One region of the Microbispora hainanensis genome, then DNA from elsewhere that is predicted to be linked to it. Evidence: predicted binding sites of a transcription regulator. Region 1 holds the regulator's gene; each other region holds the start of a gene.
The links. The regulator HrcA, encoded in region 1, represses chaperone genes, less so after heat shock. The targets are predictions, from matches to a motif close to TTGGCACTCTCNNNNNGAGAGTGCCAA.
Positions count from the first base shown of each region.

Region 1 (9,446 bases):
TGTAGCGGTCTCCGTCGCCGGTGGTGGCCTGGGCCGCTGACGGCGCTAATCCGGCCGCCAGGGTGGCGGCGACCGCCGCGGCGAGAGTCCTTCTCATGAGCACGCCGGCCTCCAAAGCGCTTTTTATAGGAAAGTTTCCTGTAAATTGCCGCGATCGTAGACCGGGGTGATCGGGGCGTCAATGGCAGCGTCCGAGTGCGGCGGGCCGGCGCCACGCACGCGATCATGCCGCCACACGCGCGACCGTGCTGCCACGCGTGCGACGGCGCCTCGCGCGCGACCACGGCGTCGTACGCACTTAGTTCGGGCGCTGCCATGCGAACGGTGACGGGGTCACGGATGCATGAGAAGCAGGGGGTCGCAGGTGTCGCTTCCATCCGCCTTGGACGTCCCCGGTTTCTCCAGGCTCCTCTCGCTGTTGACGATGTAGTAGCCGCCGAAGGGCCGAGGTATCACGATCAGCGTCTGGAGGTACATGATCGCCTGAGCCTTGGCGATGGTCCCTCCGTGCGGCGTGTGGACCAGCATGCTCCTGAGCATGGCGAAGAGATTGTCGTGGGTGAATCCCCCCCAGATGAGCACGCGGTAGGTGTGTTGGATGTTCGTGTGGTGCTGCTCGCTGTAGCCGGTGATCGACACGCGCGTGTCCGCCCAATTCTCTACGGTTCTGGCGGCCAGCTTGTCCTGGGCGACGAGGTCGTTATAGGACTCCGGGCGCGCCCGCGCCATGTGGATGTGCAACTGGTCGAGCTGTCTCGCCGGCCTCGAATTGATCCCCAATCCCACCGGGGCGGGAACCTCGGTGGGCTGCTGGGTGGCGCAGTAGTCGGCGGCGCTCCAATAATTCGGTGCGGTGCTGCAGCAGATCCACGGACACTCGATGCCGTTGATCCGCTTGGTGGGGATGAGGAGGTAGTTGACGTACTTCTTCTTGCTCGGGTTGCCCTTCATCACCACGAAGTCTGGGTGGTTCTGCAGGCAGGTGCCTTTTTTGAAGCAGTCCTGACTTTTTGTCCAGAGGGGCTCCTTACTGTGGGGATTGCCGCAATCATTTTCGTCGGGGTCTGGGCCGCATGTCGGTGAAGGCGCGGAGAGCGCGTGCCCGGCGCCGGCGAGAATGCTCGCGCCTGTGAGTATGGTGGCGCCCGCCATACTGGAGAACTGGATGAACCGGCGCCGCGTCAGCTCGCTCGCCTCGTCGTTTTCATGCATGACTACCCCCGACAACCCGCATCTGTTGCTATTTGCCGCGATCTTCGCGCGCCTTGCGGTTCAGGCCGTACGCGAGACCGGAAACGGCGTCGTCAGTGAAAGATCGACGCACTCGGCGAGGTTGATCCCCCCTCTGGTGGCCGGTAAAAGCCCCTGGCGCAGGCTTGATTTTCCGTAGGAAAGATCGGAACACTTCCCCGGGGGGTCGAGAGAATCTCCTGGCGCGCGGCGAACGGACCCGGAAATCTCGGCCGGGCGAATGCTCATAAGAGATATTCCGGCATCGCATATCGTGCGATATTCGGGCGAGAGCGAAAAACCGGCAGTGATACCAGACCGGGCGTCGAGGGCAGGGGGCGAGTGGCGGCAGACTGGAGAGTGTGCCTTCCGTGCTTCCCGACGGCGATCCCGTCCCCCCGAGCGGCGAGCTGCCGTCCGAGGCCCTCGACGGGCTCGGCTCCCGTCCGTTCGGCTTCTACGTCCACGTCCCGTTCTGCGCGACGCGCTGCGGCTACTGCGACTTCAACACCTACACGGCGTCCGAGCTGGGGCCCGGCGCATCACAGCGCGACTACGCCGCCACCGCGGTCGAGGAGATACGGCTGGCCCGGCGCGTGCTGGGAGACGCCGCGCCGCCCGTTGAGACCGTCTTCTTCGGCGGCGGCACGCCGACCCTGCTGCCCGCCGCCGACCTCGTACGGATCCTGGACGCCATCGGCGAGGAGTTCGGCCTGCGGCCCGGCGCCGAGGTGACGACCGAGGCCAACCCCGAGTCCGTCGACCCGGCCTACCTGAAGGAGCTGCGGGCGGGCGGGTTCACCCGGATGAGCTTCGGCATGCAGAGCGCGGGCGAGCACGTCCTCGCCGTCCTCGACCGGCGGCACACCCCCGGCCGGCCCGCCGAGGCCGTACGAGAGGCCCGCGACGCCGGGTTCGAGCACGTCAACCTCGACCTCATCTACGGCACGCCGGGGGAGAGCGACGACGACTGGAGGGCCTCCCTGGAGGCCGCGCTGGCCGCCGGGCCCGACCACGTCTCGGCGTACTCCCTGATCGTCGAGGACGGCACCCGGCTCGCCGCACGCATCCGGCGCGGCGAGCTGCCGATGCCGGACGACGACGTGGCGGCCGACCGCTACCTGATCGCCGAGGAGATGCTGACGGCCGCGGGCCTGAGCTGGTACGAGATCTCCAACTGGGCGGCGGGAGACGAGGCGCGCTGCCGCCACAACCTGCTCTACTGGACCGGCGGCGACTGGTGGGGGGCCGGGCCGGGGGCGCACAGCCACGTCGGCGGCACCCGCTGGTGGAACGTCAAGCATCCGGCGGCGTACGCCGCCCGGCTGGCGGCCGGGACCTCGCCCGCGCACGCCCGCGAGGTGCTGTCGGCGGAGGACAGGGCCGTCGAAAGGGTCATGCTGGAGCTGCGCCTCGCCTCGGGTCTCCCGCTGGCCGACCTCGCCCCCCAGGCGCGTACGGCGTGCGCGCGGGCACTGGCGGACGGACTGCTGGAGGTGGAGGCGTTCAAGGCGGGCCAGGCCGTGCTCACGCTGCGCGGCAGGCTGCTCGCCGACGCGGTGGTCCGGGACCTCACCCCTTAGATCCGGGATCTCACCCCTTAAACGGGGGCGGTGACGAAGTCGATCAGTTCTTCCACACGGCCGAGGAGCTCGGGCTCCAGGTCGGCGTAGGTCGTGACCCGGCTCAGGATGTGCCGCCACGCCTCCTGGGGGTCCATCCGCCAGCCGAGGGCGGCGATCACGCCCTCCTTCCAGGGCACGCCGCGCGGCACGTCCGGCCAGGCGGGGATGCCGAGCGCCCGGGGCTTGACCGCCTGCCAGATGTCCACGAACGGATGCCCGACGACGAGCACGTCGTCCCCGGACACCCGGGCGGCGATGCGGCTCTCCTTCGAGCCGGGCACCAGGTGGTCGACGAGCACGCCGAGCCGCCTGCCCGGCTCGGGGCCGAACTCCTCGACGATGGCAGGGAGGTCGTCCACCCCTTCGAGGAACTCGACGACGACCCCCTCCACCCGCAGGTCGTGTCCCCAGATCTTCTCCACCAGCGAGGCGTCGTGGACGCCCTCGACGTAGATGCGGCTCCCCTTGGCGACCTGCGCGCGCAGGCCCTCGACCGCGATCGACCCGGAGGCGCTCCGCAGCGGGCCCTTGGGGCCGGCCTGGGGCCGCACCAGCGTCACCGGTTTGCCTTCGAGGAGGAACCCGGCGGGCGTCAGCGGGAACACCCGCCTGCGGCCGAACCGGTCCTCCAGCGTCACGGCCTCCTTGTCGCAGGCCACCACGGCGCCGCAGAAGCGGCCCTCGGCGTCCTCCACCACGAGGTCGGGCTCTGCCGGGACCTCGGGGATCTGCCCCCGCCGTGGCCGCCGCCAGTCTCCGGAAAGCACGTCCCGCCCGTACATGCGGGGAACGCTAGCAAATCACGCCCTGCGGCGGCGGGCCGCGGAGCGGCGCGCGAGTACGACGATCGTCACGATCGGCGCGGCCAGGAAGCCGGCACGACCGGCAGGACGGCGAAGAGCACCCAGGGACCCACAGCAGCGCGGGGCCGGATCGGCCGGGGAGCGGCGTACGGCGGGGGAAACGGGTGCGGCAGCCACAGGGGCGCGCCGGGCCGTGCCGGGGGCATCATGGGCGGGGAACCCGCGTGGTCGCCTCGGCCGGCGCGGGTCTCTGGTGCTCGTGCATAGGGTGAAGAGTCGGCCATGCGGCTTGCGGTCGATTCGCAGCCCGCTTGTCCGTGCCCCCCTGCGCGTTATCGCACCAGGTGGGGTGGTAGCCGTACACTTGGCACTCGGGAACACAGAGTGCCAGAGTCGGTGTTTCCAGGCACAGGGAGGTGACACATTGCTCGACGACCGCAAGCTCGCCGTCCTGCGGGCCATCGTCGAGGACTACGTGTCCACCAACGAGCCGGTGGGGTCCAAGGCCCTGGCGGACAGGCACAACCTCGGCGTCTCTCCGGCGACGATCCGCAACGACATGGCGGCGCTGGAGGAGCAGGGCTACATCACCCAGCCGCACACCAGTGCCGGAAGGGTGCCGACGGACAAGGGATACCGGCTGTTCGTCGACCGGCTGTCCCAGATCAAGCCGCTGTCGGGTGCCGAGCGCAGGGCCATCGAGACCTTCCTCGCCGGGGCCGTGGACCTCGACGAGATCGTCATGCGTACGGTGCGGCTGCTCGCGCAGCTCACCCGTCAGGTCGCGGTGGTGCAGTATCCCTCGCTCACCAGGTCGTCGGTCCGCCATGTGGAGATCGTCCCGCTCGCGGAGCGCCGGGTCATGCTGGTGCTGATCACGAACACCGGGCGGGTCGAGCAGCGTGTGGTCGATCTGCCCGAGGCCATCGCCGACGACCGGATCGCGAATCTGCGCGCCGTGCTCAACGCGTGCCTGGACGGCTGCGGCCTGTCCCAGGTGCCGGAGACGGTGGCCGACATTCCCGACCGCCTGCCCCCCGAGGACAGGCCGGTGGCGGCCACGATCCTCTCCGTGCTGCTTGAGACGCTCGTGGAGCGGCACGAGGAGAAGATCGTCTTCGGTGGCACGGCCAACCTGGCCGCCGCCGACTTCAGCATCGGCCTGCGGGACGTGCTGGAGGCCCTGGAGGAGCAGGTCGTCCTCATCCGCCTGCTGGGGGAGACCGGCGGGCTTTCCGAACTGACCGTCCGCATCGGATCCGAGAACCCCTACAGCGGGCTCCGCGGCACGTCTATCGTGGCCGCCGGATACGGTTCGGGCGACAGAGAACTGGCCCGGCTCGGAGTGCTGGGCCCGACACGAATGGACTATCCGGTGACGATGGGTGCGGTGCGCGCGGTGGCGCGTTACGTCGGCCAGATCCTGGCGGGGTCATAAGTGTCCAACGACTACTACGCGACCCTTGGCGTACGGCGCGACGCCAGCCAGGAAGAGATCAAGAAGGCATACCGCCGTCTTGCCCGTGAGCTGCACCCGGACGTCAACCCCGATCCGGAGACCCAGGAGCGGTTCAAGGAGATCAACCAGGCGTACGAGGTGCTGTCCGACGCGGGCAAGCGCCGCATGTACGACATGGGCGCCGACCCGTTCGGCGGTGGCGGCGGAGCGGGGGCCGGAGCCGGCGGCTTCGGCGCGGGCTTCCCGTTCAGCGACATCATGGACGCCTTCTTCGGCTCGGCGGGCGCCGCGCGGGGGCCCCGCTCCCGTGCCCGCCGGGGCCGCAACGCCACCATCAGGGTCGAGCTCGACCTGGCGGAGGCGGCCTTCGGCACGACCCGCGAGATCGTGGTCGACACGGCCGTGGTCTGCGAGGTCTGCCAGGGCTCCGGGGCGGCGTCCGGCACGCACCCCGACACCTGCGACATGTGTCACGGGCGCGGCGAGGTGTCGCAGGTGACCCGTTCGTTCCTCGGCCAGGTCATGACCTCGCGTCCCTGCCCCCAGTGCGGCGGGTACGGCAGCGTCATCCGGCACCCCTGCATGGAGTGCTCGGGCGAGGGACGGGTGCGGACCCGGCGCACGATCAAGGTCAGGATCCCGGCCGGCGTCGAGGACGGCACGCACATCCAGCTCGCCGGCGAGGGCGAGGTCGGCCCCGGCGGCGGGCCTCCCGGCGACCTGTTCCTGGAGATCGTCGAGCGGCCGCACCAGATCTTCGAGCGGCGCGGCGACGACCTGCACTGCACGGTGGCCATCCCGATGACGGCCGCCGCGCTCGGCACCTCGCTCACGATCGAGACCCTCGACGGCGCGGAGGAGATCGACATCCGGCCCGGCACCCAGGCCGGCCAGGTCATCCCCCTGTACGGCAAGGGCGTCCAGCGGCTCAACGAGACCGGCAGAGGCGACCTGCTGATCCACGTGAACGTCGAGACGCCGAGCAAGCTCGACCCGCAGCAGGAGGAACTGCTGCGCGAGCTGGCGAAGCTGCGCGGCGAGGAGCGCCCGCCCGGCAAGTTCTCCCCGGGCCAGCAGGGCTTCTTCTCCCGCCTGCGGGACGCCTTCAACGGCCGCTGAGCTGATCGCATGACTGTTCCCGTGTTCCTGTCGGACGCGGCCGGCCAGACGGGGGACACGATCGTCCTCGACGGGCCCGAGGGGCGGCACGCCGCCGCCGTACGCCGCCTGCGGCCGGGGGAGCGGATCGACCTGACCGACGGCGCGGGGCGGGTGGCCGAGTGCACGGTCACGGCGGCGGGGAAGGACTCGCTGACCGCCGAGGTGCTGCGCCGCTATGAGGTCCCGCCGCCCCGGCCGAGACTGGTGGTCGTCCAGGGCCTGCCCAAGGGCGACCGGGGCGAGCTCGCGGTCGAGATGATGACCGAGGCCGGGGTCGACGTGATCGTCCCCTGGGCCGCCTCCCGGTGCGTCACCCAGTGGAAGGGCGACCGGGCCGCCAAGGCCCTCGCCCGCTGGCGCGGCACGGCCCGCGAGGCGGCCAAGCAGGCCCGGCGCTTCCATCTGCCCGAGGTGACAGAGCAGGCCACGACCGCGGCGGTCGGCGCGCTCGTCTCGTCGGCGGCGCTCGCGGTCGTCCTGCACGAGGAGGCCGCCGAGCCGCTGAGCCGCCTGCCCCTGCCGGAGGAGCCGGGCGACATCGTGATGATCGTCGGCCCGGAGGGCGGCGTCACCGACGAGGAGATCGCCACGTTGCGGGCCGCGGGAGCCACGCCGGCCCTGCTGGGGCCGACGGTGCTGCGCACCTCGACTGCGGGCGTGGCCGCGGCGGCCGTCCTGATGTCCCGCTGCGGCCGCTGGTGACGCACGGCCGCGGCGCATAGCCCGGCCTCGGCTCATAGTCCGGCCGCGGCGCATAGCCCCGCCACGGCTGACAAAGCCGTCCCGTCAACTCGGAGGCCGGGACCGGCCCGTCCACCGGGCCGCGGACCCCGGCCGACGACCAGGGGGCCGGGTCAGGGCGAGGGCGAGGGCGACGGGGCCGCCGCCGCTTCGGGCGTCGCCGCCTCCGCGGGAGGCGGCGTGCTCGGGGTGACCGGGGGCGCGGACGTCGTGCGCGGAGGCGACGACGGGCGGCGCGAGGCCGACGGCGTCGTCACGGGCGTCTCCTGCGTCACCGACGTGGGCGAGCACGTCGGCGGGAGGGCCGTGTCGGGCTCGATCACCCCGGCCTCGGGGGTGGGCGTGACGCAGGGATCGGACGGCGACGGCGACGGTCTGGTGGTCGCCTCCGTCTTGGGCGTGGGGGTCGGGCTGGGCCGTTCGCGCGACGGGCTCGGGGTGACGGGCACGATCACGACCGGCCGCGAGGGCTCCGCCGGGTTGGGCGGCCGGATCACCGACGAGGTGTCCCTGTTGTCCTCACGTTCGTCGCCGGCGTTGGAGATGCCCGTTGATTGCGCCACCTGGTCGCGCAGGCCGGGGACGATCATCACGACCGCGCCCGCCACGAGCACGGCCCCGGCGGCGGCCGCTCCGACCCGCCGCCACAGCAGGTGCCGCAGGCCGCGCAGACCACGCTGCTCGATCCGCCCGCGGATGATTTCGAGTCCATCGGGAGACGGCACGACCGAGTCCGCCTCCGCGCGCAGGGCACGGCGGAGCAGCTCGCCGTACTCGTCGTCGGGAGGGAAGGTCATGAGAACTGCTCCAGTGCCATCCGTAGTGCGGCCATGCCGCGGGCCGTGTGACTCTTCACGGCGCCCTTGCTGATCCCCATCGCGTGGGCGATCTCGGCTTCCGACAGGTCGCCGTAGTATCGCAGCACCAGTGCCTCGCGCTGCCGGGTGGGTAAGCCGCGCAGCGCCTCGATGACGGCCGAGCGCTCCAGTTCGCCGATCGCGCCGTTCTCAGCGCTGGGCGCGTCGGGCAGCCCCTTGGGCGCGTACTTCTCGACGACCGCTCGGTGCCGCAGCACGGAACGCGATCGGTTCACGACCGATTGCCGAAGGTAGGCCAGTGCCTTGTCGGTGTCCCTCAGCCTGCGCCAGGCGCCATGAAGGGCGACGAACGCGTCCTGAACGACCTCTTCGGCGCTGGCCACATCACGCACCAGCAGCACGGCGAGACGCACCAGTGACCGATAGTGAGCGCTGTAGAGCGCCGTCACGGCCATGTCGGCATCCCACCCGACGGGCACCGTTCCCAACGACCTGTCGGCCACGAGGGTCTCGGTGGTCACATCAATAGGACGCTCGTCATCCTCGGGGGGTTTACGTTCTTCCGAATCATGAGGGGGCATGGCCCAGTGGTGTCCTCGCCCGACACTAGGGGGGTTTTCTGGTGCAGTCTCGCACACTCACCCTAGCCCGGGGGATCATTGCAGTCATCAACTAGTGTCAACGGCTAGGCTTTCGCGCGTGAGCGACTGCCTCTTCTGCAAGATCGTGGCCAAGGAGGTCCCGGCGGACATCGTCCTGGAGACCGGGCGGGCGCTGGCCTTCCGCGACATCAACCCGCAGGCCCCCACCCACGTCCTCGTCGTGCCGAGGGCCCACCACGAGAACGCCGCCGCGCTGGCGGCGGCCGACGACGGCCTGGCAGACGACCTGCTCAAGGCCTGCCACGCGGTGGCCGTACAGGAGGGCGTGGCCGAGAGCGGCTACCGGATCGTGTTCAACACCGGAGAGGGCGCCGGGCAGACGGTCTTCCACGTCCACGCGCACGTCCTCGGCGGCCGGGGCCTCACCTGGCCCCCCGGCTGAGCGGCTAAAGTGGGGAGGGAGCTAGGGAGGCGATCAGGGCCGCAAAGGCCGCCCATGTCCGAGTCACAGCAAATGCACAAGACCCAGGCCAAGGTAGTCATCCCCGAGGGGCAGCCGATGGTCAGCCTCCTCGGGTCGGGCGACGAGCTGCTACGGGTCATCGAGGGCGCCTTCAGCGCCGATATCCACGTGCGGGGCAACGAAATCACGATCACCGGCAGTCCCGAGGAGAGCGGCATCGTCGTGCGCCTCTTCGAGGAGCTGGTGGAGCTGGTCGGCTCGGGTGCCGAGTTGTCCCCCGACGCGGTCGAGCGCAGCATCCACATGCTGCGGCAGGCCACCGACCGTCCGGCCGAGGTTCTGTCCCTGGACATCCTGTCCTCGCGGGGCCGCACCATCCGCCCGAAGACGGTCAACCAGAAGCGGTACGTCGACGCGATCGACAGGCACACGATCGTCTTCGGCATCGGCCCCGCCGGCACCGGCAAGACGTATCTGGCGATGGCGAAGGCCGTGAAGGCCCTCCAGAACAAGCGGGTCAACCGGATCATCCTCACCCGCCCCG
Region 1 covers NZ_CP108086.1:4,730,254-4,739,699, forward strand. The annotation lists gene OHB01_RS22085 (hypothetical protein) at 1-97, opposite strand, end outside; gene OHB01_RS22090 (CDP-diacylglycerol diphosphatase) at 334-1,212, opposite strand; gene hemW (radical SAM family heme chaperone HemW) at 1,593-2,813, shown strand; gene OHB01_RS22100 (DUF3097 domain-containing protein) at 2,831-3,637, opposite strand; gene hrcA (heat-inducible transcriptional repressor HrcA) at 4,083-5,096, shown strand; gene dnaJ (molecular chaperone DnaJ) at 5,097-6,236, shown strand; gene OHB01_RS22115 (16S rRNA (uracil(1498)-N(3))-methyltransferase) at 6,246-6,980, shown strand; gene OHB01_RS22120 (hypothetical protein) at 7,133-7,816, opposite strand; gene OHB01_RS22125 (SigE family RNA polymerase sigma factor) at 7,813-8,292, opposite strand; gene OHB01_RS22130 (histidine triad nucleotide-binding protein) at 8,537-8,881, shown strand; gene OHB01_RS22135 (PhoH family protein) at 8,936-9,446, shown strand, end outside.

Region 2 (10,638 bases), 3.5 Mb from region 1:
CCGGCGGCGCAGGTGCTCGGCCCGCATCCGGGCGGCCCTCTCCCGCTGCTCCCTGTCCGCGCGTACGGCCACGCGTAGCACGGCGAGGTAGCCGAGCAGGAGCACGCCCGAGGGCGCGACCGCCCACCAGGGCATCACGCGTACGGCCGCGGTGACCACGGAGGCCAGCACGAGCAGGATGCTCCACAGGAGCCGCCGCCTGCGCCGGGCGAGGATCCGGGCGCGGCGGTGAGCGGCGACACGGCGGGCCCGCGCATGCCGCTCCGCCGCGACCTGGTCGGCCGTGACGGTCTCGTTGCCCGGGGCCGCGTCGGAAGCGGCGACGGCCGGCGGGGTGACGACCGTGTCGGCGTCGCCTCCGTCCGCATCCCCGTCGGAATCGTCGGCGTCATCGGCGTCGTCCGAGGCCTCCGGCGCCTCGGCGCAGTCGGCGGCGGGCCGCTCGGACAGCGTGTTCGCCTCCGCCTGCTCCTCGAACAGCTCGTCGTCGGTGTGCCGGTCCCGGCGCAGCCACATGGGCAGCAGGACGCTGAGCCACATGACGACGATGGCCAGGTAGAGCAGGGCACTACCCATGCGGCCACCTCCGGACCGCCGTACGGGCGTGCCGGAGGGCATGGTGAACACATCCGTGGCCCTGGGTCGGCGGAGAGGTGTTCACGTCACGCACCGTAGGACTGTGTGTCACTGAATGACGAGCATTCAGTCCGGTGTGTCGCGAGATCGTCAAAGCTCTTCATGTAATTCGATCCCGTGCGAACGCGCGATTTCCACAGGCCAGCGCGTGCGGGCCGCTACCGGTGGGCCAGCGGCGGCCGGGGCGGGAGGGACGGGATCCGCTTGCTCATGGCGATGCCTCCGGTGACACGGTTTCTGTCGAGTGCCACCGAGCATCACAGCGCCCGCTAGTGATCGGCTTGTCCTTCGATTGCAGCCGGCCGTACGCCGGCTCCTAACCGGGGCTGGACTCGCTGCGGCGGGCGGCCGAGTTCATGGTGCGGCGCCACTGGACGAGCAGTCCGCGGGGCACGTCCTCCACGGTCAGCGCGTAGCAGATGTGGTCGCGCCAGGCGCCGTCGATGTGCAGCTGACGCCGGCGGATGCCCTCCTCGCGGAACCCGAGCTTCTCCACGACCCTGCGGCTGGCCTGGTTCTCCGGCCGGATGTTGGCCTCGAGGCGGTGTAAACCGGTCGTGAAGAAGCAGTGGTCCACCGCCATGGCGAGGGCGGTCGGGATGATGCCCCGCCCGGCGAGCGCGCCGTCGACCCAGTAGCCCACCTGGGCGGAGCGGGCCGATCCCCACACGATCGCGCCCACGGTGAGCTGCCCGGCGAACCGCCCCTCGTACGTGACCACCCAGGGCATGGCCATGCCCTGGCGGGCCTCGCGGCGCAGCGTGCCGACCATCGAGACGTACGGCCCGAGACCGGTGCGGAACAGCGGGGTCTCGGGGTTGCTCGGCTCCCACGGGCGGAGCCATTCGGCGTTGCGCAGCCGGGTGTCGCGCCAGTCACGGACGTCACGCAGGCGCAGCGGCCGCAGCCCGACGGGCCCCTCGGCCATGGTTGCCGGCCAGCCGCGAAGTCGATCCATTCGTCAATCATCCACCGGAACACGGTCAACGCGCCACGCGGGACGCGCCGCGGTCTCGGCCGGCTGCTCAGCGGGCATGATCGCCGCCGTGGATCTGGTCCACGACATGGGCCAGGATCGGGGTCAGCACGGCCATGCCGTCCCGTACGCCGCCGGAGGACCCGGGCAGGTTGACCACCAGAGTCGTGCCCGCCTGCCCGGCGAGACCCCGGGACAGGATCGACGCCGGCACCTTCTCCCGGTTGACCTGACGGATGGCCTCGGCGATGCCGGGAATCTCCCGGTCGAGCACCCGGCGGGTCATCTCCGGGGTGAGATCGAGGGGCGTCACCCCGGTGCCGCCCGTGGTGACGATCACGTCGTAGCCCGCGGCGACGCCCTCGCGCAGCGCGGCCTCGACGGCGTCGCCGTCCGGGATCACGCGGGGCCCGTCCACCTGGTCGCAGCCCGCCTCCTTGAGCAGGCCGGCCAGCAGCGGCCCGGACCTGTCCTCGTAGACGCCCGCGGACGCCCTGTTGGACACCGTCACCACCAACGCGCGCACGCCTTACTCCTGTCCGGGCCGGGTCCAGTGGCCCGTCTTGCCGCCCGTCTTCTCCTCGACCCGGACGTCGCTGATCACGGCCGCCGGGTCCACCGCCTTGACCATGTCCACCAGTGCGAGCGCCGCGACGGTGACGGCCGTGAGCGCCTCCATCTCGACGCCCGTCCTGTCGGCCGTACGGACCCGGGCGGTGATCTCCACCCCCTCGTCCACGACGGCGAGGTCGACCTTCACGCCGGTCAGGGCGATCGGGTGGCACAGCGGCACGAGGTCGGGAGTGCGCTTGGCGCCCATGATCCCGGCGATCCGCGCCACGCCGAGCGCGTCGCCCTTGGGCACGTCACCCGCGCGGAGCACGGCCACCGCCTCGGGCGACAGCAGCACGCGCCCGGTCGCGACGGAGGTGCGCGCGCTCACGTCCTTCTCGGAGACGTCCACCATCCGGGCGGCGCCCGACTCGTCCACGTGAGTCAGCTTCGCAGTGCCGTCATTCACAGGGGTATCACCTCCACCTCGGCGCCCTCGGGCAGCGAGGTCTCGTCCTCCGGCACCACGATCAGCGCGTTCGCCCCGGCCAGCGCCGCGAGCTGGTGCGAGCCCTGCCCGGTCACCGGTGCGACGCTCTCGCCCGTCAGCACGGCCCGCAGGTACGACCGCTTGCCCGCCGGGGACCGCACCGGCCCGGTGAGGGCCGCGCGCGCGGTCGCGGGCGGCCCGGCCGGAAGGCCCTGCATCGCCCGCAGGGCCGGCTTGACGAAGAGCACGAACGACACGAACGACGAGACCGGGTTGCCGGGCAGCGTGAAGATCGGCACGCGGTCGGGCCCCACGACGCCGAAGCCCTGCGGCATGCCCGGCTGCATGGCGACCTTCTCGAAGGTCACCGTGCCCAGCGGCGACAGGGCCTCCTTGACCGGCTCGTACGCCCCCATGGAGACGCCGCCGCTGGTGATCACGGCGTCGGCCCGCACGAGCTGGGCGTCCAGCGTGTCCATGAACTCCTTGGGGTCGTCGGTCACCGAACCGGCCCGGAACCCCTGCGCCCCCGCCTCGCGTACGGCGGCGGCGAGCATGAAGCTGTTGGACTCCCAGATGCGGCCCGCGCCCAGCGGGGTGCCGGGCTCGCTGAGCTCGGCACCCGTGGACAGCACGACCACCCTCGGCCGGGGCCGCACCAGCACCCGGCGGCGGCCCACCCCGGCGAGTATGCCGATCTGGGCGGGCCCGATCCTGACGCCCTCGCGGAGCACCACGTCGCCCGCCCGCACGTCCTCGCCCGCCCGCCTGATCGCGTTGCCGGGCGGGGCCGGCCTGTCGATCCGTACGCGGGCGGTGCCGCCGTCGGTCCACTCCACCGGAACGACGGCGTCGGCGCCGGTGGGCACGGGCGCCCCGGTCATGATGCGGGTGACCAGGCCGGGGCCGAGGGCGTTCAGCCCGCCGTCCCCCGCCGCGACGTCCCCGATCACGGGCAGCGTGACGGGCGCGGCGGCCACGTCCTCGGCCCGTACGGCATAGCCGTCCATGGCCGAGTTGTCGAACGGCGGCAGCGGGACGGGCGAGGCGACGTCCTCGGCCAGCACGGCGCCGAGGGCGGCCTCGATCTCGACCTCCAGCGGTGCGAGCGGTCGCACCACCGCGAGGATGTCGGCGAGATGGCGGTCGACGGGTTTCATCGGCTCACTGTCCGGACTTGTCCAGGAACTCCCGCAGCCACGGCAGGAACTCGGGGGCGAGGTCGTCCCGGTTCGCGGCGAACTGCACCACGGTCTGCAGATACTCCAGCTTGTTGCCGGTGTCGTAACGACGGCCGCGGAACAACACGCCGTGCACCGGACCGCCCTCCTCCGGGCCCATCGATGCAAGGGTGCGCAGGGCGTCGGTGAGCTGGATCTCGCCGCCGCGTCCCGGCGGGGTGCGCTCCAGCACGTCGAACACGGCGGGGTCGATCACATAACGGCCGATGACGGCCCAGTTGGAGGGCGCCTCGTCGGCCGGGGGCTTCTCCACGAGGTCCGTGACGCGGACGACGTCGTCCTCGTCGGTCGGTTCGATGGCGGCGGCGCCGTACAGGGAGATCTGCTCGCGCGGCACCTCCATCAGCGCGATGACGCTGCCGCCGTAGGTCGCGCGCGCCTCGATCATGCGCTTGAGCAGCGGGTCGCGGGGGTCGATGATGTCGTCGCCGAGCAGACAGGCGAACGGCTCGTGGCCGACGTGCTGCTTGGCGCACAGGACGGCGTGGCCGAGACCCTTCGGCTCGCCCTGCCGCACGTAGTGCATGGTGGCGAGATCGACGGGCTCCTTGACCTGGTTGAGCCGCTCTTCGTCGCCCTTCGCGCGAAGAGCGTCCTCAAGCTCGTACGCTACGTCGAAGTGGTCCTCGATCGAACGCTTGTTGCGGCCGGTCACCATGAGGACGTCCAGCAGTCCGGCGGAGACGGCCTCCTCCACCACGTATTGGATGGCCGGCTTGTCGACGATGGGCAGCATCTCCTTGGGGGTCGCCTTCGTGGCGGGAAGGAAGCGGGTGCCGAGACCCGCGGCGGGCACGACGGCTTTGGTCACGGGATCGAAGTCAGCCATGAGTAGACACTAACGGAGCAGTCTTTGGACAAGATGAACCTGCGTCGGCGTATATTGCGCGGCCGCTCGGAGCTCGATCCCGGGACGTTGCGCGAGTCGTCGGCGGCCATCAGGGAGTTACTCCTCGACCAGCCGTGGGTGCAGATGGCGGGCCTGGTGGCCTGCTACTGGTCGACGGGCACCGAGCCGGCCACGCAGGGACTGATCCTGGCCCTGTGGAAGCACGGCGCCACGGTGATGCTGCCGGTGCAGCGCCCGGACGGCGACCTCGACTGGGCGGTGTACGACGGGCCCGACTCCCTGGTCCCCGGTCCGTACGGAATCATGGAGCCGGTGGACGTCCGGCGCGGCGTCGACGCGATCCGCACCGCCGCGCTGGTGATCGCGCCGGCCCTCGCCGTCGACCGGGTGACCGGCGTACGGCTCGGCCGCGGCGGCGGGTTCTACGACCGGGCGCTCGCCCGCGTCGGGCCGAATGTGCCAACGGTGGCGCTCCTGCACGAGGGCGAGTTGCTGGAGGGGGTTCCCGCCGAGCCGCATGACCAGCGCGTCCGCTTTGCTGCTCTTCCCAGCGGAATCGCCCGCTTGGTACAGATATGACAAGATTGACATAAGAGACGGCGAAGGGAGCGGATCGGTCTGAACGTCTGGCTGCTCCTGTCCGCCGTCGTCGTCATCGCGGCCATCGCGTCCGTACGGATCGCGCATCGCACCGGCCTTCCCTCGCTGCTCCTCTATCTCGGCCTCGGGCTGCTGCTCGGCGAGGGCGGCCCCATCGGCATCAACTTCGACAACGCCCAGATGGCCCAGCAACTCGGCCTGGTCGCGCTCGCCGTGATCCTCGCCGAGGGTGGTCTCACCACCAACTGGAAACACGTACGCGACGCCGTCCCGACGGCGCTCGTGCTCGCCACGGTCGGAATCGCGGTCAGCGTCGTCGTGCTCGCGGCGGGCGTCGCCGTCCTGCTCGGCATGGAATGGCGCATGGCGCTGCTGCTGGGCGCGTTCCTGGCGTCGACCGACGCGGCGGCCGTGTTCTCCGTGCTGAGACGGCTGCCGCTGCCGCCCCGGCTCGCCGGAATTCTGGAGGCCGAGTCGGGCTTCAATGACGCCCCGACCGTCATCCTCGTGATCATGCTGAGCGCGGGCTCGTCGTTCGAGCTCTCGCTGCCGCACATCCTGCTGGACACCACCGTCGAGCTCGTCATCGGCGCGGCCGTCGGTCTCGCCGTGGGCCCGGCGGGGGTGTACGCGCTGCGCCGGGTCGCGCTGCCCGCCTCCGGCCTCTACCCGATCGCGGTGCTGGCACTGGCGTTCATCACCTACAGCGGGGCGACCCTGCTGCACGGCAGCGGGTTCCTCGCGGTCTACCTGACCACGCTGGTCCTGGGCAACGCCAGGCTCCCCCACCGCGCCGCCACGCGCGGCTTCGCGGAGGGCGCCGCCTGGCTCGCCCAGATCGGGCTGTTCGTCATGCTCGGCATGCTCGCGGACCCGGGCGAACTGCCGGGTGTGCTCGTCCCAGCCGTGGTGTCGGGCCTGCTGCTGGTCCTGGTCGCCCGGCCGGCGTCCGTGGTGGTGTCCGCGGCGATCGCCCGGCTCCTGCGCCTCGGTGCGCTGTCGTGGCGCGAGCAGGTGTTCCTGTCGTGGGCCGGGCTGCGCGGTGCGGTGCCCATCGTGCTGGCCGCGATCCCCTGGGCCGCCGGGCTGCCGGGGGCGAAGGGCCTGTTCAACGACGTGTTCATCATCGTCATCGTGTTCACGATCCTCCAGGGGCCCACGCTGCCGTACCTCGCCAGGCTGCTCGGCCTGGCGGCGGAGGGCGAGGCCCGCGACCTCGACGTGGAGGCCGCGCCACTGGAAGAGCTGAACGCCGAGCTGCTGCAGGTCCGCATCCCGCCCGGCTCGCTCATGCACGGTGTGGAGATCTTCGAGCTCCGGCTGCCCGCGAACGCCATGGTCACCCTCGTCGTACGGAACGGGCAGTCGTTCGTGCCCACGCCGACGACGCGGCTGCTGGCGGGCGACCAGCTCCTCGTGGTCACCACGGCCGCCCAGCGGGAGACGGTCGAACGCCGCCTGCGCGCCGTCAGCCGCCGCGGCAAGCTGGCCGGCTGGTACGGCGAACGCGGCGGCTGACCGTCGTAGGGGCTGCTTTCGCGCGGCGGTCCGGGCTGAGTTTGCGCTGCGGCGGTCCGGGCGGTGCTTTGTGACGCGGTCCGGGCCGCGGTTTGCACTGCGGCGGTTCCGGCTGCGGCGGTTCGGGCGGCGGCGGTTTGGGCGGCGGTTCAGGGCTCGGTTCGGGCTGCGGACGGATCGCGGGCGGACCGCGGGCGGACCGCTCGTGGATCGCGGGCGAGGCTCGGCGGGAACCCGCTGGGATCTCGGCGGGAGCCCGGCGGGTTCTCGGTGGGAGCCCGGCGGGTTCTCGGTGGGAGCCCGGCGGGTTCTCGGTGGGAGCCCGGCGGGTTCTCGGTGGGAGCCCGGCGAGATCTCGGCGGGGATCTTGGCGGGGATCCTGGCGCGCGCGAATGGGACGGCGCGGGGCAATAAACCGGGCTGGAGTGGCGTTTGGGCTTGTTGACTGCTTACCATTAGCAATCGACCCGGTCGAGTGCCAGTCTCAGGAGGAGCGAGTGCCTACCTACCAGTACGCCTGTACCGCTTGCGGTGAGCAGCTGGAGGCCGTCCAGAAGTTCTCTGACGACCCGCTCACGGAGTGCCCAGCCTGCCAGGGCAAGCTGCGCAAGGTCTTCTCCGCGGTTGGCATCGTGTTCAAGGGCTCCGGGTTCTATCGGACCGACAGCCGTTCTTCGAGCTCGTCCACGACCACGGCCACCACGACGACGACGTCCTCGAAGTCGTCCGGCGACTCCGGCAAGAAGGAGCCCGCGACCTCCACGAGCTCGTCTTCGTCCTCGTCGTCGAGCGCCTCCTCGTCGAGCACGTCGTCGTCCGGTTCGACCGCCGCCGCCTGAGGTTATCCACAGGGGCCGACTGCACGCGCCGGACGTGCGGCACCGTTCGCTAGTGTCGGCCCATGGTCAATCGCGCAGACATCGGGGTCATCGGCGGCTCGGGGTTCTACTCCCTGCTTGAGGACGCCGAAGAGATCGACATCACGACGCCGTACGGCCCGCCGAGTGACACGATCACCGTGGGCCGCATCGGCGACCGAACCGTCGCGTTCGTCCCCCGGCACGGCCGCGGCCACACCTTCCCTCCCCACCGCATCCCTTATCGGGCGAACATGTGGGCCCTTCGCTCCCTCGGCGTACGCCAGGTGCTCGCGCCCAGCGCGGTCGGGTCCCTGCGCCCGGAGATCGGCCCGGGCGCCCTCGTGATCCCCGACCAGCTCGTGGACCGCACGCAGGGCCGCGAGCAGACCTACTACGACGCGGGCGGGGCGGTCCACGTGTCGTTCTCCGACCCCTACTGCCCCTCCGGCCGGGCGGCCGCCGTGGCCACTGCCCGCGAGACGGGCTGGGACACGGTCGACGGCGGCACTCTGGTCGTGGTCCAGGGGCCCCGGTTCTCCACCCGGGCCGAGTCGAAGTGGTTCGCGGGGGCGGGCTGGTCGATCATCGGCATGACCGGGCACCCCGAGGCCGTGCTCGCCCGCGAACTCGCCCTCTGCTACACGACCCTCGCCCTCGTGACCGACCACGACGCCGGTGTGGAGGCCGGTGAGGGGGTCACCCACGAGGAAGTGCTGGCCTTCTTCGCCGCCAACGTGGAGCGGATGCGCACGCTTGTCGCGCAGGTCGTCGAGGCCCTTCCGGAGGAGCGCATCTGCCCCTGCGGCAACGCCCTCGACGGGATCAAGCTGCCGATCGAGCTCCCCTGACGCCGATGCGTGCCATGCCGTACGGCCCTGTCCGGCCGCGCGATCGGCGGCGGAACCGGCGGCGGAACCGGCGGCGCGCCACCGCCGCCGGGGCATCGCCCGGACAGGCGATCCATGGGGGCCATCGGCGTGAAGCGTCCACGATGCAACCGGCCCTCGCGAGGAGGCTTGCAAGGAGGCTCGCAAGGAGGCGAGAGGCGAAACCGAGATGGTCATGCGTGATCTGAAGCGGCTGAGGACGCGCCGTCGCCGTCCGATCGCCGCCGTCCTCGCCGGTCTGGCGGTGGCCTGCGTGCTGCTGGCCGTCCGCACCCCTGACGGGGTGGAGGTCCTCGCCGCCGCCCGCGATCTCCCCGGAGGCCGTCTGGCAGCCGCCGACGTCGTGGTCGTACGGCTCCCGCCCGATGCGGTGCCCGCCGGGGCGTACGCGCCGGGCACCCCGGTCTCGGGCCGCGTGCTCGCCGGTCCATTGCGTCGAGGCGAGCTCCTCACCGACGCCCGGCTGCTCGGCTCGGCCCTGTTCCGCCAGACCCTGGCCGGGCAGGCGTACGGCGGCCAAGCCGGCGGCGGCTCGGGCGGCGGCGACCCGGCCGACGGTGGTTCAGCCAGTGGCAGCGCGGCCGACAGTGATTCGGCGGACGTCGGCTCAGCCGGCGGCGGCCCGGCCGCGGCACCAGGGGCGCCGGACCCGCAAGCCGATGCGTCGGCTGCGCGAGCGGGAACGCCAGCCATCGAACCGGGTCTGGTCGCGACGCCGGTCAGGATGGCCGATCCCGACGCCGCCCGCCTGCTGTCGCCGGGAGACGTGATCGACGTCCTGGCGGCCTTCGAGGACGGGCCTTTCCAGGCCCGGACCGTCGCCCGGGAGGTGCGGGTGATCGCCCGGCCACCCGGCCGTACGGACGGCGGCGCGCTGCTGGTGCTGGCCACGACCCCGGCGCAGGCGGCCCAGCTCGCCCAAGCCCAGGCACAGGGCAGGCTGTCGATGACCATCCACCCGCACTGACGGACTGTGCCCAGGCTGTGGAGGGGATTTGCCCGGGCGGCGGAGCGCGCCCGGGTCTTGTCAGGACGGCAGCGGGGCCGATCAGGCGGTGGTCACCTGCGGCGCGCAGCGGGCGTCCGTCGTCGCCGCCCCCGGCCTGCCGTCAGGCCCGCTGGTCACGCGTGACCTGCCGAAACGTCTCCTCGGATCCGGCGTAACGCCCGGCGCCGAGGTTGCTCGGCCGAGGGCGATCGTCAGAGTTTCGCGCCAAGTTGGGGATCGTACTCCCAGTGCCAGGGCTCGAAGGGGCTGTGATACGACCAGTCGGGGTGTATCCAGCCATACCGCTTGCTGTTGGCCTCCAGCCAGTTGAACTGGACAGACCGGAAGTTCTGCACCCCGCCGCACAAGTCGACCGCGAGCCCCAGCCCGTGGTTGCTCTTGCCCGGAGTGGCGGCGAAACCGGGCCGCCGATAGTAGATGGACTGCTGCTCGCTCAGACTGCGATAGCTGTCCGAGATGCACATCGAGGTGCCGAAGCGCTTCTTGTAAGCGATGTTGAGATCGGCGAAGGCGATCGCCGCGTCCGCCCGCAGTTCCTCCCCGGCCTGCGGCAGGGGGCACAGGATGGTCTGGGGCAGCAGGCCGTTCGGGTACTGCTCCGCCTGGCCGATCCTGGTCGGGTCGCAGCCGCCCGCCCCCTTGCTGCTGATCTTCACACCGAGTTTGATCAGCGCCTTGGTCAGCGACCGCACCAGCGAGCTGGAGCGTTTGCGCAACGCGGCGACCTGCGCGCTCAGCTGCGCCTCCTGCAGGAGGCTGGCCGCCCGGAGCTCCTGCGCCTCCTCTGCGAGCCGCTGCTGCCGTTCCAAGAGCTTCACCGCGTCGCCGAGCACGTTGTTCCGTCCGGCGACGATGTGGTCGAGGTCGGCGATCCTCCGGAGCGTCTCCGTGCCGTTCCCCGCCCTGAAGAACGGGCTGAGCCCGTCGAGCGAGGGGTCCTGATACATCGACGAGGCGAGGTCCGACAGCGGCTTGCGCATCTTGTTGAGCTCCGCCGTGGCCTGCTGGAGACTCTCCAA
Region 2 covers NZ_CP108086.1:1,252,711-1,263,348, forward strand. The annotation lists gene OHB01_RS05645 (hypothetical protein) at 1-576, opposite strand, end outside; gene OHB01_RS05650 (GNAT family N-acetyltransferase) at 953-1,594, opposite strand; gene OHB01_RS05655 (MogA/MoaB family molybdenum cofactor biosynthesis protein) at 1,662-2,138, opposite strand; gene moaC (cyclic pyranopterin monophosphate synthase MoaC) at 2,142-2,633, opposite strand; gene glp (gephyrin-like molybdotransferase Glp) at 2,630-3,814, opposite strand; gene galU (UTP--glucose-1-phosphate uridylyltransferase GalU) at 3,819-4,724, opposite strand; gene OHB01_RS05675 (5-formyltetrahydrofolate cyclo-ligase) at 4,758-5,324, shown strand; gene OHB01_RS05680 (potassium/proton antiporter) at 5,358-6,863, shown strand; gene OHB01_RS05685 (FmdB family zinc ribbon protein) at 7,361-7,702, shown strand; gene OHB01_RS05690 (S-methyl-5'-thioadenosine phosphorylase) at 7,765-8,571, shown strand; gene OHB01_RS05695 (SAF domain-containing protein) at 8,786-9,577, shown strand; gene OHB01_RS05700 (M15 family metallopeptidase) at 9,811-10,638, opposite strand, start outside.
Region 2: the regulator HrcA is predicted to act here: its motif matches at 7,319-7,345, upstream of OHB01_RS05685 (FmdB family zinc ribbon protein).

Region 3 (10,638 bases), 1.3 Mb from region 1:
ACCGCCATACGCGCCTCGGTGACCGTGTCCATCGCGGCCGACACCAGCGGGATGCGCAGCGTGATGGTGCGGGACAGCCGGGTCGTCGTGTCCGCGTCCCCCGGCTGCAGGTCCGAATAGGCGGGAACGAGGAGCACGTCGTCGAACGTGAGTCCCGGTTCGGTGAACTTGGCCATCTGCTGCACCCCTCCTGCGCTGTGGGTCCCTCGCGCGTAGGTCCCTCGCCAGACCCGAGGTCAGTCTAGTGGGCGCCCCAAACCGCTTCCGGCCGACCTGTCAAGAGGGAGGGCACAAAAAGTGGGGGGACCGGCTTCCGGTCCCCCCACTTCCCCGCGTCGTGCCCGCCACGCCCGTCGAGCCCCCCTCCGCGCCCGGCAGACGCGGCGTTCCCGGCTAACGCTGGGTCAAGAATGCGTCACGCAGCGTCTATGCGCAAGGGCGTAACGTGCAACTGCACAAAGATGCATTTCCCGTCTCCCGGAACTGTGCCGGAAACAAATGCGAACCCTCACGTCCATACAAAAGCCGCCACCGTCGGCCGTGCCAAATGTGGGAACAGTGCGGACAGCGTGCGATATCCGAGCTATTCTCGCGATCCAAGAGCGAGGGGGGTGCGGCGGAAGTCGGCGCACCGGAGGCCGGAAAACGTTTTCGCCCGGCCAATCAGCGTGTGGATCAACGCGTACGACGCGATCGGCACGCCGCGACCGGCACGGCACCATCAGTGCGGCGCGACCAGTGCGGTGCCACGGGCGCCGCGCGACCAGTGTGACCACCGACGGAGCGAGCATGAGTACGACGCGCAACCCCGCCTCCCAGGCCGACCCGTTCGAGAGCCTCGGGCTCTCCCCCGACCAGGCGGCCCTCTACACGGCCATGCTGCGGCTGCACCGCGCCACGCTGACCGAGCTGGCCGAGGCCGTCGACCGGCCCGCAGAGGACGTTCTCGACGCCCTGGACGGGCTCGTACGGCTCGGCGCGGTCAACCGGCGGCGCGAGGAGTTCCTCGCCCGGCATCCGGTCGCGACGATCGGACGGCTGGTGGCCGAACGGCTCGACCGCATGGCCCGGGAGACCCGCCAGATCGACGAGGCGCTCGCGGCGGCCGGCCGCCTGACCCATCACTACGACGCGGGCCACGACTGGCACAGCGGACGGTTCTCGGTCGAGCCGCTGAGCGGCGCCGACGAGCTCTGGGAGAGCGTGATCGGCCTCGCTTTGCAGGCGCCCCCCGCCGAGCTGGTCATGGCCGTGCCCGACCGCCGCACCATGGCCAGGTTCGCCGACGGATTCGTCGGCCAGTGGATCCAGGCCGCCGCGGACGGCATCCTGCGCCCGCGGATGGTCGTCGCGCTCGACGCCGTGTCCGAGCCCGCCATGCGGCAGGTGTGCGCGCGGTTCTCGGCGGCGGGCGCGGGGCTGCGCGCCCTCGACACGGTGCCGAGCTGGTTCTTCGCGCTCGGCGAGGGCACCGCCGGGCTGCCCGCCGAGTGGGGCGTCCCGCTGCCCGAGCACTCCTACAACTGCTACCTGGTCCACGCCCCGGTGGCGGTGGGGGCGCTGCGGGCGCTGTTCGAGGAGCTGTGGGCCCGGGCCGCGCCGATCTTCCCGCGCAACAACGCCCAGCAGGTGCTGCGGCTGGCCGCGCGCGGCCTGTCCGACGACGCCATCGCCCGCCACCTCGGCGTCTCCGTACGCACGGTGCGGGCCAGGTTCGCCGAGGCGATGTCGGAGCTGGGGGCCCAGTCCCGTTTCCACGCCGGAGTGGAGGCGGCCCGCCGCGGCTGGCTGTGAGACCACCTCCAGGATCACGGCCGGATCACGGCCCGACCAGCAGATGGGGCGCTCTTTCGCTCGTGGAGGGGGCCGTGGTCATAAGGTGGGATGCGTGCTGGAAGACGTCCCCCGCGACCCGTTCGCGGATGACCCCAACGACCCCGCGGCGGAGCTTGGAGCGCCCGATGACGTGGAGCCGCTGACGCTCGCCGAACGCGACGAGGCGCTGACCGATCTCGCCGACGTGGAGGTCTTCCGTTCCCTGCTCGAACCCCAGGGCGTGCTCGGTCTCGTCCTCGACTGCCCGGAGTGCGGGGAACAGCACTACTTCGACTGGGACCTGCTGCGCGGCAACCTGCGCCAGATGATCGACAACGGCCGGCCGCAGGTCCACGAGCCGGCCTACCAGCCCGACCCGGCCGACTACGTCAGCTGGGAGTACGCCCGGGGCTATGTGGACGGTGTGATCGACACGGAGGAGAGCCGCTGACTGTCCACGTCGACGACGAGCGCGCCGAGCAAGCGGATGGCGGCGTCCGCGCCGCCCACCAGCTCACGGCGGGCCAGCGCGTCGAGGAGGGCATCGGTCCTCAGTACTTCGCCCTCCACATCGGCATCGCCGTACGACCCGAGGTGGCGAGCCGTACGACGACGTTTCGTGGTCACGCAATCGACTCCAGCTCGGCCAGTTGCCGGAGCCTGGCGAGCGCACGATGCTGCGCGACCCGGACGGCACCTGGTGACATGCCGAGTACATTACCCGTCTCTTCGGCCGACAGGCCCGACACCACCCGCAGGATGAGGAGCTCGCGCTGCGTGTCCGGGAGCCGGGCGAGCAGATCGCGGGCGTGCTGCGCCTCGATGTAGCGCACGACCGTCTCCTCCGGTCCCGGTCCCTCGTCGGGCCCGTCCGGCAGGTCCTGCGTCGGCACGGCCGAGCGCACCGAGCTGCGCAGCGCGTCGGCCACCTTGTGGGAGGCGATGCCGAAGACGAACGAGGCGAACGGGCGGCCCATGTCGCGGTAGCGCGGCAGTGCCGACAGCACCGCGATGCACACCTCCTGGGCCACGTCGTCGGCGATGTGGTAGTGACCGGACACCCTGCCCAGTCGGGCTCTGCAGTAGCGAACCACCATCGGGCGTAAATGTCCCAGCAGTGATTCGATCGCGGTGCGATCTCCCTGTACGGCAAGGCTGGTCAGTTCCCTGAGGTCGGGCTCATCCGATCTCGTCGCAAGCCTTACCCCAGTTACGGCGTCGGCGACGCATCCCTCGGTCACGTTAGGCATGATGCCCGCCGCGATCGTTCATGTCGTCATGGTTAATGGCTACGGATTGGTCACATTGACGCGTCGATAACACGCCGTAATCATGTGATCACTCGTCCGTTGGAACATTCCAACCAGAAAGCCCAAAACGCGGGATATACGCCGGACGACTTGACAGGGAAAAAGAAGCGTGCGTCGTTCGCATTGCCCGCGAGGCGGCTTCGTCCCCGGCGGCCCGTCCCGCGACACGGCGGGCAGGGGGCGGGCACGGGGCGGGCACGGGGGGCACGGGGCGGGCACGGGGCGGAAAAGCAGCGCGCCCCGGGTCCGCCCTTGCGGGCGGGCGCGGGGCGCGAGGCGCGGAAGGCGCGGGATCAGTGGCCGTGACCGTGGCCGTGGCCGTGGCCGCCGTTGGCGGCCGGAGCCTCCTCCTCGGGCTTGTCCACGACGAGGGCCTCGGTCGTGAGCAGCATGCCGGCGATGGACGCGGCGTTCTGCACGGCCGAACGGGTCACCTTGACGGGGTCGATGACGCCCTGGCCCACCAGGTCGCCGTACTCGCCGGTGGCGGCGTTGAGGCCCTCACCCGCGTTCAACTCGGCGATCTTGGTGGTGACGACGTAACCCTCCAGGCCCGCGTTCTCGGCGATCCAGCGGGCGGGCTCGATCAGCGCCTTGCGGACGATCGAGACACCGGTGGCCTCGTCGCCGGTCAGGCCCAGGTCGTCGAGCTCCTTGGACACGTGCACGAGCGCGGAGCCACCGCCGGAGACGATGCCCTCCTCGATCGCGGCGCGGGTCGCGGAGATCGCGTCCTCGAGGCGGTGCTTCTTCTCCTTCAGCTCCACCTCGGTGGCGGCGCCGACGCGCAGCACGCACACGCCGCCGGCCAGCTTCGCGAGACGCTCCTGGAGCTTCTCGCGGTCCCAGTCGGAGTCGGACTGCTCGATCGCGACCTTGATCTCGCGGATGCGGTCCTCGATCGCCTGGGCGTCGCCGGCGCCGTCCACGATCGTCGTGGTGTCCTTGTTGACCACGACGCGGCGGGCCGTGCCGAGCACCTCGAGGCCGACGTGCTCCAGCTTGAGGCCGACCTCCTCGCTGACGACCTGGCCGCCGGTGAGGATCGCGATGTCCTGCAGCATGGCCTTGCGGCGGTCGCCGAAGCCCGGGGCCTTGACGGCGACGGACGTGAAGGTGCCGCGGATCTTGTTGGTCACCAGGACGGCCAGGGCCTCGCCCTCGACGTCCTCGGCGATGACCAGCAGCTGGCGCTTGGTCTGGGCGACCTTCTCCAGCAGCGGCAGGAAGTCCGCGATGGAGGAGATCTTGCCCTGGGTGATGAGGATGTACGGGTCCTCGAGGACCGCCTCCATGCGCTCGGAGTCGGTCACCATGTAGTGCGACAGGTAGCCCTTGTCGAACTGGAGGCCCTCGGTGAACTCCAGCTCCAGGCCCATCGCGTTGGACTCCTCGACGGTGATGACACCGTCCTTGCCCACCTTGTCGAACGCCTCGGCGATCAGGCCGCCGATCTTCGCGTCCTGCGCGGAGATCGTCGCGACGTTGGCGATCTCCTTCTTGTCCTCGACGTGGCGGGCGCTGCTGAGCAGGCGCTCGCTGACCGCCTGGGCGGCCTTGTCGATGCCGCGCTTGAGCCCGAGCGGCTGCGCGCCGGCGGCCACGTTGCGCAGGCCCTCGCGGACCATGGCCTGGGCCAGGACGGTCGCGGTGGTGGTGCCGTCGCCCGCGATGTCGTTGGTCTTGGTGGCGACTTCCTTGGCGAGCTGGGCGCCCAGGTTCTCGTACGGCTTGTCCAGCTCGACCTCGCGAGCGATGGTCACACCGTCGTTCGTGATCGTCGGCGCACCGAACTTCTTGTCGATGACGACATTGCGGCCGCGGGGGCCGAGCGTCACCTTGACGGCGTCGGCGAGAGCGTTCACACCACGCTCGAGAGCGCGCCGCGCGTCCTCTTCGAACTCCAGGATCTTCGGCATTCAGGTCTCCTTGTGAGCGCGCGGAGCCCCGGGCGCAAGGTCCCGGGGCTCCACAAGCCGGCGCGGCCTACTTCTCGATGATGGCGAGCACGTCGCGGGCCGAGAGCACCAGGTACTCCTCGCCGCCGTACTTGACCTCGGTGCCGCCGTACTTGCTGTAGAGGACGACGTCGCCCTCCTTGACGTCGAGCGGGATGCGCTTCTCGCCGTCCTCGTCCCAGTTGCCCGGGCCCACAGCGAGGACACGGCCCTCCTGCGGCTTCTCCTTGGCGGTGTCCGGGATGACCAGGCCGGAGGCGGTGGTCTGCTCGGCCTCAAGCGGCTGGACCACGATGCGGTCGCCAAGCGGCTTAACGGGAACCTTGGTGGCGGTCGTCACGATCGGACCTCCCCTTCAGATTGCGATGAATGAGCTGAAGAGGCGACCAGCGGCCTGCCGTCGCGGGTGTCAGACCTGTCTCGTCGCTGTTGGCACTCTCAATGGCAGAGTGCCAACACGAAACAGTATGCAAGTGGCGCGTGACAGTCAACACGAACCGGCATCGCAGGTCAGACGCATCCGGCGGCGACGCTCCCGAGGTTATGCCCCGTCCGCCGCGCCGGCGTCACCGCCGCCCGCTTCCGGCGGACCGGCGCCTCTCAGCAGGGACAGGCCGCGGGAGGCGCGACGGCGGGCCGGGTTGCCGGCACAGGCGGCGGGGCCACGTTGCGCGGACAGGTCGCGGGGAGTCGCGGCGACAGGCGGCGGGCCAGGTCGCGGGGACAGGGCGCGGGGCGCGGGGCGCGGGGACAGGGCGCGGGACGCGGGGACAGGGCGCGGGGAGTCGCGGCGACAGGCGGCGGGGCCACGTCGCGGGGCACGGGGACGGTCAGGCGCGCGAGGCGTACGACCCGGAGCGGACGTCGTCCAGGAGGCCGGGGCGGCTCGGCCTCCAGCCGAGGACCTTCCTGGCCAGGTCGCCGCTCACCACCTGGCTCAGGGCCAGCCCCTCGGCGAAGGGACGCCCGAGCACCTCACCCGCCTCGTCGATCGGCCACGGCACGGCCTTCCCCGTACGGCCCGCGGCCGCCGCCACGTCGGCGACGCTCACCGCCTCCTCGGCGACGGCGTGGAAAAGGCTCCCCGGCGCCGCCTTCTCGATCGCGAGCACGAGCAGGTCCGCCAGGTCGTCGACGTGCACGGTCGCCCAGGTGGGCGCCGGGCCGCCCGCGTGGACATAGCGGCCGTCCTCCTGCCCGGGGGCGGTGAGCAGGGTGGGGATGCCGACGCCCCGGCCGTACACGATGCCGGGCCTCACGACGACGCCGCCCGCGTCGAGCACGAGCCGTTCCACCCGCGGGCGATAGCGGGAGGGGGTGATGGGGTTCACCGGCGCGTCCTCGCCCGCCGCCTCGGTGGTGGCGCCGAGCACCCAGACGCCGCTGATGTAGACGAGCCGCGCGCCCCCTCCGGCCAGCGCCTCGATCGCCGCGACGTCCACCTGCTCGTCACCGGTGGGGTTGGCGGAGTGCACGACGACGTCGATGTCCGGCGTCACCGCGCTCTTGAGGGTCTCGGGTTCGTACAGGTCGCCATGGCGCACCTCGCCGGGAACGGCGGTGTCGCGGGCCTTCGGCCGTACGAGCGCGACCGCCTCGTGGCCGCGCTCGGCGAGCCGCTCCGTCAGCACCGAACCGATGTAGCCGGTCGCGCCCAGCACCAGGATCTTCATTTTTCCACCTCTAACATTTTGATGTTTGACTGTTCGATGCCAAAGGTAGCGTAGATCCTATCGATATTTCAACGTCGAAATGTCCGTTACCATGGGTGGTGGAGGAGGAGCGGCGAGGAGAACCCAGACCGCGCGCGCTATGAACGACACCCTCACGAACGAGACCCCCGGGAACGACACCCTCGCCGCCGGCGACCCCGCTCCCCACAACGACGCCGTCGACCAGATCCTCGGCCAGTGGGCCCGGGTGCGCCCTGACGTCGACTGCTCGGCGATGGGAGTGGCCGGGCGGATCTCCCGCGCGTCCCGCCTGCTGGAGAAGGGCATCAAGGAGTATTTCGCCGGGCACGACATCGAACCATGGGAGTTCGACGTGCTCGCGACGCTCCGCCGTGCCAACCCCGATCACCGGCTCTGCATGAGCGATCTCGCCACGGCCGCCATGGTCAGCTCCGCCGCGCTCACCAACCGGGTGGACCGCCTCGTCGCCCGGGGCCTGGTGCATCGCGAGGTCGCGCCGTCCAACCGCCGCATGGTCCTGATCACCCTCACCGGCGAGGGCCGTACGGTGGTCGACACCCTGCTGGAGGGTCACGTGGCCAACGAGGAGCGGATGCTGTCCGGCCTCACCGGCGAGGATCGGGAGCGGCTGTCGGGGCTGCTCTGCAAGCTGCTCGCCTCGCTCGGCGACACCGGCTCCCGCTGACCGGCCCCGAGCCTGCGGTCACCGCCTCCGCGGTCACCGCCTCCGCGGTCGCCGCCGCCGCGGTCGCCGCCGCCGCGATCGTCCACACGACGAAGCCTCCGCCGACGTGCGCGGCTCGGCGACACCGGCTCCCGCCGACCGGCCCCGGAGCCGTCGTCGGCTCCGGGTTGTCCACAGGGCGGAGCCTCCGGCCGACGTGCGGGTCCGGCAAACGGTAGCGTCGCGAGCGTGGACCTGGACGCCTTCCGCACGCTGCTCACACCCGCCGGGCGCGGGGCCCTCGACGAGGCCGTGAAGATACTCGCCGACGGCGCCGATCCCGTGGCCGCCGCGAGCGCGATGCGCCGAAGCCACCCGGCCGACCTGACGGCGGCGGCGCTCACCCAGGCGTCGCTGCGGCGGCGGGCCGAGGCGAAGTTCGGCCCCGACGCCGCCGTCATGTACTTCACCCCTCACGGGCTGGAGCAGGCCACCCGTCCCGAGGTCGCCGCACACCGCGCTGCCAGGATCCGGGCCTCCGGAATCCGGGCCGGCGACATCCGGGCCGGCGACATCCGGGCCGGCGGAGGGCCGGAGGGCGGCCCCTCCGTGCTGGACGTCTGCTCCGGGATCGGCGGCGACCTGCTCGCGCTGGCGAGGGCGGGCTGCCCGGTGCACGCCGTGGACCTCGATCCGCTGACCGTGGAGATCGCCCGGGCCAACGCGGCGGCGCTCGGCCTGTCCGCCCTGGTCGACGTCCGCACGGGCGACGCCGCGCTGGCCGACCCCGGCGGATACGACCTGCTGTTCGCCGATCCCGCCAGAAGGGGGGCCAGGGGACGGACCTTCGACCCGATGGCCTACTCCCCCACGTGGCCGGTCGTGCTCGACCTGGTGGCCCGCGCCCCGGCGGCCTGTCTGAAGGTGGCCCCCGGCATCCCGTACGAGTTCATCCCGGAGGGCGCCGAGGCCGAGTGGGTGTCCTACCGCGGCGAGGTGAAGGAGGCGGCGATCTGGACCGGCATGGGGCCGGGCGGGCGCCGCGCCACCCTGCTGCCGTCCGGGGCCACGCTCACGGCGTCCGGCGCCGAGGCGGAGACCGGGCCGGTGGGCCGCTATCTCTACGAGCCCGACGGCGCCGCGGTGCGGGCCCACCTGGTCGCCGAGGTCGCGGCCCTCGTGTCAGGCCGTCTGCTCGATCCCCGGATCGCCTACATCACGAGCGACCGGCTCGTACGGACGGAATGGGCGCCCTGCTACGAGGTGACCGACGTCATGCCGTTCTCGCTCAAGCGGCTGAGAGCGGCGCTGCGCGAGCGGCGCGTCGGCGTGGTCACCATCAAGAAGCGCGGGTCCGCCGTCGATGTCGAACGGCTGCGCAAGGATCTTCGGCTTTCCGGCGACAATTCCTGCGTGATCGTGCTAACCCGCATCGAAGAAAGGCCGTTCGCCCTGCTCTGCGAGCCCGCTACCAGCACGGACGGGTAATACCGCGACAATTCACCGGCAATTACCGCCTTTCTCATTCCACGCCTGATGGCCGCGGGTCAGGGCCTAAAGTTGGCGGTCGGGCGTGCCGCCTGTTCGTTCATCTGCGCGAGACGGGCCGAACCGACGTTTCGGCGAGTGAAGGAGCATTCTCGGTGGAGCATTCCAGCCACAACCTCCTCCAGGCGGGCAGCCAGACCGCCATCTCCGACCGGATGCGTGAGCTGCTCGCCCGGGCGGCCCAGGACCACGTCTACGAGCAGAGGACGCAGGGCGCCGTGCTCGACGAGATCCGCCAGCGGCTGGAAGGCATGGAGTGGCTCCTGCGCGAGGTGCGCGAGCGTGAGCTGGGCGGTCTCGGCGTCGCGCTTGAGGCGATCACCCAGCGACTTGACGACATGACGGTCCGGCCGCCCGCGTGGGCGGAGGGGCTGGCGCAGCACATGGAACTGCTCCGCGACCACGTGGACGAGGTCGGCGGCCGGACCCAGAGCCTCGCCGAGCGGATGGCGGACGTCTCGCAGCGGCTCGGCAAGTTCCAGGGCAGCATGGAGGCCGCCGCCGGGCGGTTCACCCGGATCGACAAGACCCTCGCCGCGCTCACCGAGCGCACCGAACGGCTCGAAGCCGTCGTGGTCGAACGGCTCGACTCGGTCGGCGGCCGGATCGACGCGGTGGAGAGCGGAGTCGAGGCGGTCGGTGAACGCGTCGGCAACCTGCCCGCCGATCTCGGCATCGGGGAGCTGCGCGGCACCGTGGCCGGTCTCGGTCACGCCGTCGAGGGCATGGACGCCAGGGTGACCGCGCTGGGCGCGGGCGTCGGGGACGTCGCCGCCGGCGTGGACGAGATGAGCACCACCATCGCGGGCATGAACGCCGACCTCACCCTGGCCGCGGGAGCCGTCGTGCCCCTCGCGGACGCGGTGCGCAGCAGGCCCGACCGCGAACAGATCGCCGAGACCGTCTCGGACGCGGTCACCCGCGCCATGGAACCGGCACGGGGCGACGTCGCCCGGCGGCTCGCCGCGCTGGAGGAGACCATGCTGGCGCTCGCCGAGGTCCTCCTCCGCCCCGCCCGCGGCCACACCGACTGAACCCGCCGACCGAGAACCGCCCACGGCCACGCTGAACCGACCACCGCCCCTCGGCCAGGCCGAACCTAGGCCCGCCTGCGGTCATGACCGCCCACGAGCACACCCGATCGGCGACCGGCCACGCCTGCCGAGGATCGCTCCCACCGGCCCTGTGACCGTACAGACGGCGGAGGCGAGGGCGGCGGTCAGACGTTGACGACGGTGATCGGGAGCGAGGAGTCCGCCGGGATGTCCAGGGTGGAGGGCCGGACGCCCGCCGCCACAAGGTTCGCGCCGAGCGCCGCCACCATCGCGCCGTTGTCGGTGCACAGGCCGGGCCGTGGCACCCGCAGGCGCACTCCGACCGCGTCGCAGCGCTCCTGGGCCATGGCACGCAGCCGGGAGTTGGCGGCCACGCCGCCCCCGATCAGCAGGTCCTTCACGTCGTAGCGGGCGCACGCCTGCAGCGCCTTGCGGGTGAGCACGTCCACGACCGCCTCCTGGAACGACGCGGCGACGTCGGCCACGGGCACCGTCTCGCCCGCCGCCTCGCGGGCCTCGACCCACCGGGCCACGGCCGTCTTCAGGCCGGAGAAGGAGAAGTCGAGGGTGCCGTCGTCGTACTTGCCGCGCGGG
Region 3 covers NZ_CP108086.1:3,406,980-3,417,617, reverse strand. The annotation lists gene guaB (IMP dehydrogenase) at 1-176, opposite strand, end outside; gene OHB01_RS16270 (helix-turn-helix transcriptional regulator) at 790-1,794, shown strand; gene OHB01_RS16265 (DUF5319 domain-containing protein) at 1,889-2,266, shown strand; gene OHB01_RS16260 (hypothetical protein) at 2,227-2,442, opposite strand; gene OHB01_RS16255 (sigma-70 family RNA polymerase sigma factor) at 2,439-3,065, opposite strand; gene groL (chaperonin GroEL) at 3,419-5,044, opposite strand; gene groES (co-chaperone GroES) at 5,112-5,426, opposite strand; gene OHB01_RS16240 (NAD-dependent epimerase/dehydratase family protein) at 5,914-6,756, opposite strand; gene OHB01_RS16235 (MarR family winged helix-turn-helix transcriptional regulator) at 6,896-7,462, shown strand; gene OHB01_RS16230 (THUMP-like domain-containing protein) at 7,691-8,929, shown strand; gene OHB01_RS16225 (hypothetical protein) at 9,085-10,023, shown strand; gene tsaD (tRNA (adenosine(37)-N6)-threonylcarbamoyltransferase complex transferase subunit TsaD) at 10,209-10,638, opposite strand, start outside.
Region 3: the regulator HrcA is predicted to act here: its motif matches at 5,513-5,539, upstream of groES (co-chaperone GroES).